2 regions of the Mesorhizobium sp. M0751 genome follow, and region 2 is predicted to be linked to the other one. Evidence: predicted binding sites of a transcription regulator. Region 2 holds the regulator's gene; the other holds the start of a gene.
The links. The regulator LexA, encoded in region 2, represses DNA repair genes until DNA is damaged. The targets are predictions, from matches to a motif close to TGTTCNNNNTGTGTTCNG.
Positions count from the first base shown of each region.

Region 1: a site for LexA is predicted at 1,854-1,871, ahead of NKI19_RS03690 (helicase-related protein). Genes of this name have one in related genera too.

Region 1 is NZ_JAMYPH010000002.1:204,450-210,961, forward strand. It holds gene NKI19_RS03680 (acetyl-CoA C-acetyltransferase) at 1-477, shown strand, start outside; gene phbB (acetoacetyl-CoA reductase) at 582-1,307, shown strand; gene NKI19_RS03690 (helicase-related protein) at 2,038-5,445, shown strand; gene NKI19_RS03695 (RNA-binding S4 domain-containing protein) at 5,458-5,844, shown strand; gene fdxA (ferredoxin FdxA) at 5,993-6,331, shown strand.
Region 2 is NZ_JAMYPH010000006.1:9,333-15,844, forward strand. It holds gene NKI19_RS11900 (molybdopterin molybdotransferase MoeA) at 1-827, shown strand, start outside; gene NKI19_RS11905 (hormone-sensitive lipase) at 835-1,665, opposite strand; gene kynU (kynureninase) at 1,763-3,010, opposite strand; gene lexA (transcriptional repressor LexA) at 3,458-4,192, shown strand; gene NKI19_RS11920 (ComEC/Rec2 family competence protein) at 4,186-6,512, opposite strand, start outside.

The DNA of each region.
Region 1 (6,512 bases), on a different contig from region 2:
TTCGACAAGGAAGGCACGGTGACAGCAGCCAATGCTTCCGGCATCAACGACGGCGCCGCCGCCGTGGTGCTGATGACCGAAGCGGAAGCCGCAAGGCGCGGCATCACACCTCTGGTGCGTATCGTTTCCTGGGCGACCGCCGGTGTCGACCCGCAGATCATGGGGACGGGACCGATCCCCTCCTCGCGCAAGGCGCTGGCCAAGGCCGGCTGGTCGGTCGGCGACCTCGATCTGGTCGAAGCCAACGAGGCCTTCGCCGCGCAGGCCTGCGCCGTCAACAAGGACATGGGCTGGGACCCGGCGATCGTCAACGTCAATGGCGGCGCCATCGCCATCGGCCATCCGGTCGGCGCCTCGGGCGCCCGCATCTTCAACACGCTGGTCTACGAGATGCGCCGCAGAAGTGCCAATAAAGGTCTTGCGACGCTGTGCATCGGCGGCGGCATGGGTGTTGCCATGTGCGTGGAAGCATTGTGATGAGATAAGCGATACGAATAGGATGCTGGCGCAAAGCGAGTAGGGAGTAGAGGGCAAACCCCACCGCTTCAACGCTCAGTCATCTGCATTTCCCGGGAGGACACATGACAAAGGTTGCAATCGTCACAGGCGGGTCGCGCGGCATCGGCGCGGCGATATCGGTCGCGTTGAAAAGCGCCGGCTATTCGGTGGCCGCAAACTACGCCGGCAATGAGGAAGCGGCGGCAAAGTTCAAGGCCGCAACCGGCATCCCGGTGTATAAATGGTCGGTCGCCGACTACGAGGCCTGCGCCGCCGGCATCAAACAGATCGAGGCCGATCTCGGTCCCGTCTCGGTGCTGGTCAACAATGCCGGCATCACTCGCGACGCGATGTTCCACAAGATGACGCGCGAGCAATGGAAAGAGGTCCTCGACACCAACCTTTCCGGCGTCTTCAACATGACACATCCGTTGTGGGGCGGCATGCGCGACCGCAAGTTCGGTCGCATCATCACCATCTCCTCGATCAACGGCCAGAAAGGCCAGGTCGGCCAGGTCAACTATTCGGCCTCGAAGGCCGGCGATATCGGCTTCACCAAGGCACTGGCCCAGGAAGGCGCGCGCGCCGGCATCACCGTCAACGTCATCTGCCCCGGCTACATCGCCACCGAGATGGTCAAGGCGATGGACGAGAAGGTGCTTAACGAGCGCGTCATCCCGCACATCCCGGTCGGCCGTCTCGGCGAGCCGGAGGAGATCGCGCGCTGCGTCGTCTTCCTCGCTTCCGACGATGCCGGTTTCATCACCGGCTCGACCATATCAGCCAATGGCGGTCAGTACATCGCCTGACCGTTTATCTTTACGTTGAGATAGATACGCGCTTGGACGAACGGGCCTGCAAAACGGCCCGTTTCTATAGCGGTCTTCCCGTTGCAAGATCTCGATGCAACACGCTGCCCCAATTCGGTACACAAAGGTTAACGGCCGCTGCGCAACCTGTGCAAAAACCGCCCGGCAGCATGTGGATTCTCGGTGGAAAAGCTGTTCACAACACAACATGTTGCAGTGAACAAACCAAGAAACTTCGGCTATCTCTGATTCGTCGCCGATTCGTTCCGGCTTTGAGCGGAACGTTAACGGCGAGAGCTGAAAACACCCTCGAAATGATTGAAGCGCATTAGGAAACATCAATAATTTCATAATGTTGCGCGAAGCAGGTTGGCCGGCCACGATCATTCACCGGCAAAGGTTAACCGTGGTGCTGGCTTGGATGCCGCCTGCATGAATCGGGCCAGTTTCCGGGATTCAGCATGTGGTGAGATTCGCCGGCAGAAAGCCCAGATGTAGCCGTGAACAAAACCTGAATCAGCGCGAGTCAGTGATTCGTCGCTGATTCGTTCCAGACTCGTTCCAACTGTTAATCGGGAACAGATTTTTGGCTTTGAAGCTACCAATCGGCCCGCCCTCGGCACATTCCGCTTTCGCTTCGCGCCCGAAATCCCTATGTGTCGCCTGTCATACGCGGCCAATATGGGCGCGCTCCCGACAATGCGAGGCAGAGAGCCTTATTTCCAGGCCGATGAACATCCATCCGAAACACACTGAACCGCTGATCCTGTCGGGTCGAGACGTGACGGCCGTGCTCGGCCCGACCAACACCGGCAAGACCCATCTCGCCATCGAACGGATGGTGGCGCATGAAAGCGGCGTCATCGGCCTGCCGCTCAGGCTGCTTGCCCGCGAGGTCTATACGCGCGTCTGCGAGAAGGTCGGCGCCCATAAGGTTGCGCTCATCACCGGCGAGGAAAAGATCCAGCCGGCTGGCGCGAAATACTCGGTCTGCACCGTGGAAGCGATGCCGCGCGAGACCGACGCCGCCTTCGTTGCCATCGACGAGGTCCAGCTCGCCGGCGATCTCGAACGCGGCCACATCTTCACCGATCGCATCCTGCATCTGCGCGGCCGCCAGGAGACGCTGCTGCTGGGTGCGGCCACCATGCACGGCATCCTGCAGCGCCTGCTGCGGGGCGTGTCGGTGGTGACCCGGCCACGGCTATCGCACCTTGCCTATGCCGGCTCGAAGAAGCTGACCCGCCTGCCGCGGCGCACCGCGATCGTCGCTTTCTCGGCCGACGAGGTCTATGCCATCGCCGAGCTGATCCGCCGCCAGCAGGGCGGTGCCGCCGTCGTGCTCGGCGCACTCAGCCCGCGCACCCGCAACGCCCAGGTGGCGCTGTTCCAGTCGGGAGACGTCGACTACCTCGTCGCCACCGACGCCATCGGCATGGGCCTCAACCTCGACCTCGAACACGTCGCCTTCGCCCAGAACCGTAAATTCGACGGCTACCAGTACCGCAACCTGACGGCGGCCGAGCTCGGCCAGATTGCCGGCCGCGCCGGCCGGCATCTGCGCGACGGCACCTTCGGCGTCACCGGCCAGGTCGATCCGCTGGATGAGGAACTGGTCAAGAAGATCGAGGCGCATGATTTCGACCCGGTGAAAGTGCTGCAGTGGCGCACCGCGCATTTCGATTTCGCCAACCTCGATGCGCTGAAGCGCTCGATTGAGACCAACGCCCCGGTCGAAGGTCTGACGCGCGCACTGCCGGCAGTAGACGCGCAGGCGCTCGAGCATCTGTCGCGCGACGAGGACGTCCGGGCACTCACCACCGATGCCAGACGCGTGGCGCTGCTGTGGGAAGCCTGCGCGCTGCCCGACTACAGGAAGATCGCGCCGGCCCAGCACGCCGACTTGATCGCCTCCATCTACATGGACCTTGCCAGGCACGGCCATGTCGACGAGAACTACATGGCCGAGCAGGTGCGCCGTGCCGATACCACCGAAGGCGACATCGACACGCTATCGCACAGGATTGCCCAGATCCGCACATGGACCTTCGTTTCCAACCGGCCCGGCTGGCTGGCCGATCGGGCACACTGGCAGGAAAAGACGCGCGAAATCGAAGACAGATTGTCGGATGCGCTGCATGAGCGGTTGACGAAACGTTTTGTAGACCGCAGGACTTCCGTCCTCATGCGGCGCCTTAGAGAAAACACGATGCCTGAAGCCGAAATCAGCCCAACCGGAACTGTCCTCGTCGAAGGCCATCACGTCGGCGAGTTGCAGGGTTTCCGCTTCACCGCCGACCAGAGCGCCGGCGGCGAGGACGCCAAGGCAGTGCGGGCGGCGGCGCAGAAGGCGCTTGCCGCCGAGTTCGAGGCGCGGGCCGAGCGCTTCGGCGCCTCTGCCAATGGCGACATTGCGCTGGGTTCGGATGGCACGCTGCGCTGGATCGGCGCCCCGATCGGCACGCTGGTTGCCGGCGAAGACGCTTTGAAGCCGCGTCTCGTTCTGCTCGCCGACGAGCAACTCACCGGCCCGGCCCGCGACAAGGTTGCGGCGCGCGCCGAGCGCTTCGTCAATTTCCAGATCGAATCCCTGCTGAAGCCGCTGGTCGATCTCAAGAATGCCGAGCAGATCACCGGCATCGGCCGCGGCATCGCTTTCCAGCTTGTCGAGCATTTCGGCCTCATCAACCGTCGCGACATTGCCGACGAGATGAAGTCGCTCGACCAGGAAGGCCGCGCGGCGCTTCGCCGTCTCGGCGTGCGCTTCGGCGCCTATCATGTCTTCGTGCCGGCGCTGATCAAACCGGCGCCGGCCGGGTTGATAACGCTGCTGTGGGCGCTGAGAAACGACGGCAAGGACAAGCCCGGCTTCGGCGATGTCGTTCACGCACTGGCCTCCGGCCGCACCTCGGTGGTCATCGATCCGACCTTCGACAAGACCTTCTACAAGCTGGCCGGCTACCGCAATCTTGGCCGGCGTGCTGTGCGCGTCGACATTCTCGAACGGCTGGCCGACCTGATCCGGCCGGCGACCAACTGGAAGCCGGGCCTCGGCCCTCGCCCCGACGGCGCCTATGACGGTCAGTCCTTCATGGTGACGCCGCCGATGATGTCGATTCTCGGCGCCACCGCCGACGACATGGAAGAAATCCTGAAGGGACTCGGCTATCGCGCCGATGCCAAACCGGCAGCCGAGGTCAAGGCGCGGCTCGAAGCACAGGACAATGCCGCGCGTGAAGCTGCCGCTGCAAAGCAGGCGGCGGAAGAGGCTGCGCGAGTCGAGCAGGCGAGGATAGCGGAAGCATCTGCCGCGGCAGAGCCGCAGGCGGAGGTTTCCGAACCAGTGTCGGATGCGACCCCAGTTGCGGAGGCTGCAGCCGAAGCCGCGACCGAAGCGGCGGCAGAGCCTGTCGCGGAAGCTCCAGCCCCAGAAGCTGCGGCAGAAGTCACGCAAGAGACCCGGCCCGCCGCCGAGGCGACTGCTGAAGCGCCTGCGGAACCCGCGGCTGAGCCAAGGGCGGAACTTGGGGCGGAAACTGAGGCTACGGCACCGGCAGAGCCGCCGGTTTTCGAAACTGCGGAAGCATCGCCGGCCGAACCTGCAGCAACGGCGGAAGCCGTCGCCGGCGAAGCTGCTCCAGAAGCCGAGGAGCCAAAACCCATCCTGTTGTGGCGGCAGGCTCGTTTCGACCAGCGCCCACGTCATCGCCAGCATGACAACCGCCCCCGGGACAATCATCGGGACAATCGTGCGCGCAATGGTCAAGCTGCGCCGGGCGGCCGCGTCGATGCGCCGGTAGATGCCGGCGCGCAACCGACGCCGGGCGACGGGCCCGCCCGTCAGGGGCGCCACGACCAGCGCGACGGCGCCGGCAAGCCGCGCTTCGACCGCAGCAAGTTCAAGCCGAGGCCGCAAGGCGAGGCGGCGGAGCAGCGCGCCGGCAAGCCGCAAGGCGAACGTCCCGACCGGCGCGAAAATCGGCCCGACTGGAAGGCTGGCCGGCAGGACGGCAAAGGCGGCGCCCAAGGCGCAAAACCCGCCTTCCAGCCAAAGCCGCGTGAGGAACGCCCGGTCCGCTTCGATCCGGACTCGCCCTTCGCCAAGCTCGCCGCGTTGCGCGACCAGCTGAAGAAGTAAGCTGCTCGTCCGATGGTCACTGATGCCCGCCAGCGCATCGACAAGTGGCTGTTCTTCTCGCGCGCGGTAAAATCGCGCACCCTGGCAGCCAAGCTGGTGGTCGCCGGACGCGTCCGCATCAATCGCGACAAAGCAGCGCAGGCCTCCGATACGGTCCGGCCGGGCGACGTTTTGACCATCACGCTGGAGCGGCGGATCTTCGTCTGGAAAGTCCTTGGCACCGGCGTACGGCGTGGCCCGGCCGAAGAAGCCCGCCTGCTCTACGAGGATATGTCGCCGCCCCCGGTGCCCAAGGGCGAGGCGCTTCCCGATGCGGTGCCGCCGTTGCGCGAGGCCGGCAGCGGCCGCCCGACGAAGAAAGAACGCCGCCAGACCGACCACCTGCTCGGCGACGATTGAGCAAACTCGAACGTCCGCTTTGCCGGCCCTCTGGAATTCCATTCCGGAAACCGCGCCACCGCCGGCAAGGGCCGCCCTTGCCACCAGCGGACAAAGGCGTTACCTCACCAAAAAAGCCCAACAAAATGGGACGTCCCGGAGCCGACCAATGACCTACGTCGTGACCGACAATTGCATAAAATGCAAATACATGGACTGCATTGAGGTCTGTCCGGTCGACTGCTTCTACGAAGGTGAGAACATGCTCGTCATCCACCCGGACGAGTGCATCGATTGCGGCGTCTGCGAACCGGAATGCCCGGCCGACGCGATCAAGCCCGACACCGAGTCGGGCCTCGACAAATGGCTGCAGATCAACACCGAATATGCCGAGAAGTGGCCCAACATCACCGCCAAGAAGGAGCCGCCGGCCGACGCCAAGAACTTCGATGGCGAAACTGGCAAGTTCGAGAAATATTTCTCCCCGGAGCCCGGCGAAGGCGATTGACGAGCCTGCCGGCTGCGGCGGCCTGACGCCGCGTAACAGACGTGATACATTAACTGCCTTGACAGGCGGCGACGGCGCATGGCCTTCGCGCGTGCAGCAAAACCTTGATTCTTCCGACTTTTTGTGTTACATGAGCCAAACATGCCGGTGACACAACGTCGATTTATGGCGCAAACGCCCC
Region 2 (6,512 bases):
CTGTGCAGGGGCGCAACATCCGCCGCCTCGGGCTCGATTTCGCCAAGGGCGATGTCCTGCTGCCCAAGGGCCGCCTGCTCGATCCGGCGGCCTTGTCGCTGGCGGCGTCGGCCAACCACCCCGAGGTCCGCGTGGTCAAACGGCCGCTGCTCGCCATCATCGCGACCGGCGACGAATTGCTGCCGCCGGGCAGCAATCTTGGCCCCGACCAGATCATCTCCTCCACCGCCTATGGTGTCGCCGCTGCCACACAGTCGGTCGGTGCGCGCGCGCTCGACCTTGGCATCGCACCGGACCACAGGGAGGCGATCGCCGCATTGGTTGAAAAGGCCGTGAAGGCTGGCGCGAACGTCATCGTCACGCTGGGCGGTGCCTCGGTCGGTGACCACGACTTCGTCCATGACGTGCTGACCGGGCAAGGCATGACGCTCGATTTCTGGAAGATCGCCATGCGGCCGGGCAAGCCGCTGATGTTCGGGCGGCTGGGCGACATTCGCTGCATTGGCCTGCCCGGCAATCCGGTGGCAAGCCTGGTCTGCACTCAGCTCTTCCTGAAGCCGCTGCTGGCGCGGCTCGGCGGCCGCGCCTTTCAGCAGGATATACGTCAGGTGCGGCTCGGTGCTGCCATGCCGGCCAACGATCTCAGGCAAGATTATGTGCGGGCTGTTGTCACAGACGACGCCGGTACGCTCGTGGCGACGCCGTTCGGCATCCAGGACTCCTCGATGCTGAAAATGCTGGCCGATGCCAACGGATTGATCGTTCGCGCGCCGTTCGCGCCTGCCGCGGCGGCGGGCTCCCCCTGCGACGTGCTGATGCTACGCTGAACCTGCCTCACTCCGAGATCAAGGCCTGGGTCAGCGGATGGTCTGGATCGGCCAAACCGTCGATGATGTTGAAATGGTGCCGGTCAGGCTCGACCACAGAGCTGGTCGAGGCACCTAGGCCGATCCAGATGTTGGCCAGCACCGCGCTCTGGCGCAGGAATTCGGCGCGCTCGCCGCCGCCGGCCCAGCAGGTCAGGCGGGCCTTGTCCATCGGGCGCAGCAGCACCGGGCTTTCGGCCTGCGCCTCGGCCTCATCGATCGCCAGCGTCTCGTTCATGCCGGTGCACATGATCGGGCGCAAATCGTGCACTCCCGAGATCGACACCACGCGACGAACGCGCCGGACCACTTCGGGCGCCAGCGGCGTCGTCGCCGTAACCATCCGGCTAACAAGATGGCCGCCGGCCGAGTGTCCGGTCAGCATCAGCGGCCCTGCGACCATCGCCGCCGCTGTGCCGATCGCCGCGCCGACTTCCTTGACGATGCCGGCAATGCGTATCTGCGGACAGAGCGTGTAGGACGGCATCGCAACCGCATAGCCGCGATCAACAGGGCCAGCGGCAAGATGCGACCAGAAACTCTTGTCGAATGCCATCCAGTAGCCGCCATGGACGAACACCACGAGCCCCTTGGGCTTGGTGGCCGGCAGGAAAAGATCGAGCCGGTTGCGTGGTTTATCGCCATAGGCCAAGTCGAGCCGCGCCCTGCCCTCGGTCGAAAGCACGTCGCGGAAAACCCGCGCTGGCTCCATCCAGGCCGCCGGCCAGCGATCGCTGCCGGCTATATTGGCGCCGTTGGCATAGGCGTTATCCCAATCGGCAATGTGACGTTCGAACACCCTGCGCCCTCCCCTGGCAATATGGCCTTGCAACGTAGCCGTAAGCATCGCGCGGCGCGTCGTCGCCAGCCTCACGGCTCCAGCTCTCGCATCAATCTCAAGTGACAGCCGCCTTGATGGCGAAGCGCGCATCCTTCCACGCACCGGTGCGCAGGATGTCCTCAAGCACTTCGACGGCCTGCCAGACATCGGCATAGCCGACATAGAGCGGGGTGAAGCCGAAGCGCATGGTCGATGGCGCGCGAAAATCGCCGATCACGCCGCGTTCGATCAGCGCGCGCATGATCTGGTAGCCATGCTCATGCATGAATGAAATCTGGCTGCCGCGTTTTTCCCCGTCGCGCGTGCTTTCGAGCGTGAGCCCGTAAGTGCCGCACTTTGCCTCGACAAGCTCGATGAACAGATCGGCCAGCGCAATGCTCTTCTTGCGCACCGCCGTCATGTCGACATCGTTCCAGATGTCGAGCGCGCCCTTCAGCGTGCGCATCGACAGGATCGGCTGGGTGCCGCACAGAAACCGGCGGATGCCGGTGCCGGCCGCATAGCCTGGCTCGAAGGCGAAGGGCCGTGCATGGCCCCACCAGCCGGTGAGCGGCTGCTGGATGTCGGCAAGATGCCGCTCAGCCGCATAGATGAAGGCAGGCGCGCCCGGTCCGCCATTCAGATATTTGTAAGTGCAGCCAACGGCAAAATCGGCCTTTGCCTTGTCGAGCTCGACTGGCATCGCACCGGCGGTGTGGCAGAGATCCCAGACGATCATCGCCCCGGCTTCCTGGGCCCTGCGCGTCAGCGCCGGCATGTCGCGCAGTTCGCCCGACTTGTAGTTGACGTGGTTGACCAGCACCACGGCGGTGCGTGCGTCGATCAGCTCCTCGATGCTCGGCGCGTCGACCCCCGAGAGGCGCAGCAGCGTATCTTTTCGCGTCGAAACCACACCCTCAGCCATGTAGAGGTCCGTCGGAAAACTATCGCCCTCGGCGACGATGACCTGCCGCTCCGGTCGCATAGCCATGGCGGCGTGCAGCAGCTTGTAGATGTTGACCGACGTCGTGTCGCAGACCACCGTCTGGCCGGCCGCGGCGCCAATCAGGCGCCCGAGCTGGTCGCCGAGTTCGAGCGGCATGTTGAACCAGCCGGCCGCGTTCCAGGCGCGGATAAGATCATGCGACCATTCTTCGGTCGCGGCCTTGCGCAATTCATCGAAAGCGGCACGTGAAGCAGCTCCTAGCGAATTGCCGTCGAGATAGATCACTCCTTGCGGCAACACAAAGCGGTCGCGCATCGCGCGCAGCGGATCCGCGGCATCCATCGCCTTTACGGCCACGAGATCGGGAATTCCTGTCATGATTTGCCTGCTCCCCCAAGATCCAACGCAACGCCGGACACGCATCGACTGTTCTTCCATTACCTGGTTGCGCGCAGCAAGACTCCACCGGCGAGAAGCAGCCTGACCAGGCGATGGAAACCAGGACCTAACCCGAGGTTGGCGTTTTGAGTTCGTTTCGTTCACGGTGCATTGACCAAACCGCACACTCGATAGGGTTCACTTCCGTGCCATTTGCCGACCGACGGCCGATGCCAATGTGGCCTTCCGGGAAGCCAGAAGGGCGCAAACGAAAGCAGAATCAAGGCGATGAGGCTCGCGACGGTGAAAGTGCGGTACCCCGGTTAGGGGACGTCGTTTGTTTCCCGAGCCTTAACGCATTCATTAAACTTTAAACAGTTGCGGAACACAACTGGAACAGATAGTGTTTGTTCTGGGTTTGTTTTTCTGATTCTGTTGGGGGTCGCTATGCTGACACGCAAACAACACGAACTGCTTATGTTCATCCACGAAAGATTGAAGGAAAGCGGTATCCCGCCTTCCTTCGACGAGATGAAGGAAGCGCTCGACCTGGCTTCCAAATCGGGAATCCACCGGCTTATTACGGCACTGGAGGAGCGCGGCTTCATTCGCCGTTTGCCCAACCGGGCCCGTGCGCTGGAGGTGCTGCGCCTGCCTGACTCGATCGCCCCCGGCCTCAATGCGGCACGCAAGTTCTCGCCGAGTGTCATCCAGGGCAGCCTCGGGCAAGGCGCCCCTCGGCAGGGCAAGCCGACATCGTCGCGCGTCCCTGCAGCCGGCAATGACGACGATGTCGTCGCCGCCGTTTCGATCCCGGTGATGGGCCGCATCGCCGCCGGTGTGCCGATCGACGCCATCCAGCACCAGACGCATTCGATTTCGGTGCCGCCGGATATGATCATGGGCGGCGAGCATTATGCGCTCGAGGTCAAAGGCGATTCGATGATCGAGGCTGGCATTTTCGACGGCGACACGGTGATCATCCGCAATGCCGATACGGCGAGCCCCGGTGAGATCGTGGTGGCACTGGTCGACGAGGAGGAAGCGACGCTGAAGCGGTTCCGCCGCAAGGGCGCTTCGATCGCCCTGGAAGCCGCCAATCCGGCCTACGAGACGCGCATCTTCGGACCAGACAGGGTCAAGGTGCAAGGCAAGCTCGTCGGACTGATCCGCCGCTACTGAGCTCCGCCCTTGGCGCCGGCTTTGGGTTTGTCGGCCCTGCGGTATGGCGGCAGGCCCCGCGCCGCGCGTGAAAATTTCCGCTGCACGTGCCAGGGCCGGTATGATTTTTCGACTGCGAAACGGATTTCGGCGCGTGTTGCCGCTTGTGGATCGAAATAGACGGCGGCACTTCCCGCGCGCGCCAGTTGCCGTTTGGTGACGACGAGGACCAGCCGGTCGTAGTAGCAGGGGTTATGGGCGGTGGCGTCGTCGATGACGATCAAACTGGCAAAGGCGCAGGCTGGCCGCGCAGTATTGCGGTCCTTGGCTTGCGCGATGATCGCGCCGGATGGATGCCTGGCAAGGCAGAGGCCGTCCGCGCAAATGAACGGCATGCCCGGCGGTAGTTCGGCCGGATCGGCAATGTCGAATTGCGGGTCGTTCTTTCCAGGTGTTTCCGGCGCGACGATAGCCTCTGATGTGAGCGCGCGTTTCCAGTTGTCGATGGTGAACTCATTCGGGCGTGCCCGGTTGACCGCGAGTTCACCGCTCCCAATCGGCAGCGCGACCAGCCGTGCGTCCTCCGAGATCAATACATCGGGTACGCGCGTCTGCGTTGTCGTCAGCAAGCCGGCGAGCGCAAAAGGAAGTGCCGCGAGCCGCAACCAGGTCGTCGCCATGCTGGCAATGACGAGGGCGATCGTCACCAGAAGGACGGATCTCAGCGAAATCAGCCCGACCGCATCGATCGGCGAGCGCTCGGAGATCCACCCGGACAGGGCGATCATCGCCGTTAGCCCCTTGCCCATCACATAGAGGAACGGCCCATCCGCACCGAACGGCATCGCCAGCGCGCTGAGAACGGCGAAGGGCATGACGACCAGTGAGACGATGGGCATGATGGCCAGATTGGCGAACAGGCTGAGCGGCGCCACGCGCTGGAAGTGCCATATGGCGAAAAGCGCCGTGGCGCTCCCTGCAATGATCGAGGTCATCGCTAGGCCGCCCATGCCCAGCAGGACCTTTCGCGTGGCAAAGCGTAGCGGCGACCGCCGCAGCGGCGGCGTGGCGGCCCTGCCGGCGCGGTAATCGGACCAGCCTGCATAGGCGCCGACAAGGGCCGCCGTCGCGGCGAAGGACATCTGGAAACTCGGACCGACCACCTCGTGCGGCGACACCAGGATGACCGCGATGGCCGAGATCGCCAGGTTGCGCATGGTGAGCGCGGCCCGGTCGAACAGCACGGCGATAAGCATCACCGCCAGCATGATGAAGCTGCGTTCGGCCGCTACCACAATGCCGGAAAAGACGAGGTAGGCCGCAATCGAAAAAAGCGCGGTGGCCGCGGCATATTTCTTGACCGGCCGTCGCGATGAGAAATCGGGAAACAGCGCAAAGGCGCCGCGCAGCAGCGCCATGATGGTGCCGGCGACCAACGCCATATGCAGCCCCGAGATAGAGATGATGTGATAGATGCCTGTACGCCGCATCGCTTCGTTGATCTCCTCGGGAATGCCGGCGCGCACGCCGACGATCAGCGCAGCAGCAATCTCGCCCTCGGCGCCGCCGATGCGGCTGCGGATATGGTCGGCGATGGATTCGCGCGCGTCTTCGATCGCGGAAGAAAGCCGCGCGGCAAGCGGCATGCTGCCCGACGACACGACTTTCGGATTGCCGAGAAAAAAGCCGCTGCCGCCGATACCGGCGAAATAGCTGTCGAAGGAGAAATTATAGCTGTCGGGCCGCACCGGGCCGGTCGGCGGCAGCAGCCGCACATAGCCGGTGATCTCGGAACCAGCGGTCAGCTCAGCCGGTATCTTCATCGCCGAAACGCGGACCCGTCCCGGCATATAGCGCAGCGTCGGCCTGGCAGTTGAGATCACATCGATTGTCAGCCTGATGCGGCCGCTCGCCATGGGCTCGTACGATACGACGCGGCCCGTCAGCCGCGTCGAGATTTCGGAACCGAGCATATGCGTTCCGACACGCCAGGTCTCGAACTTGGCGGCAAGCACGCCAAGCGCGCAGAGCAGCGCCACTATGAAGCACAGGCGGGCTCTGGGCCAAGAGCGCGACAGGACGGCACAAAGCGCCGTGAGAAGCACGATTGCGATCGGCTGTGGGAAGGCCGGCTCAGCCGCCATCGCGAAATACACGACCACCCCGCACGCGAGGAATACCGGCACCAGCAGGAAGGCGATGCCGCGGTCGAGTTCCAGGCCGGCCGCCGAGGTTACGCTGTTGCGGATACGGGACGGTGACGGGAGGCGGAAACGACGGCGTAGGCGCACGATGGGCTCGCCCGCGGGCACGGGAACCGTTGCGGGGTCGCTGGCCGGCA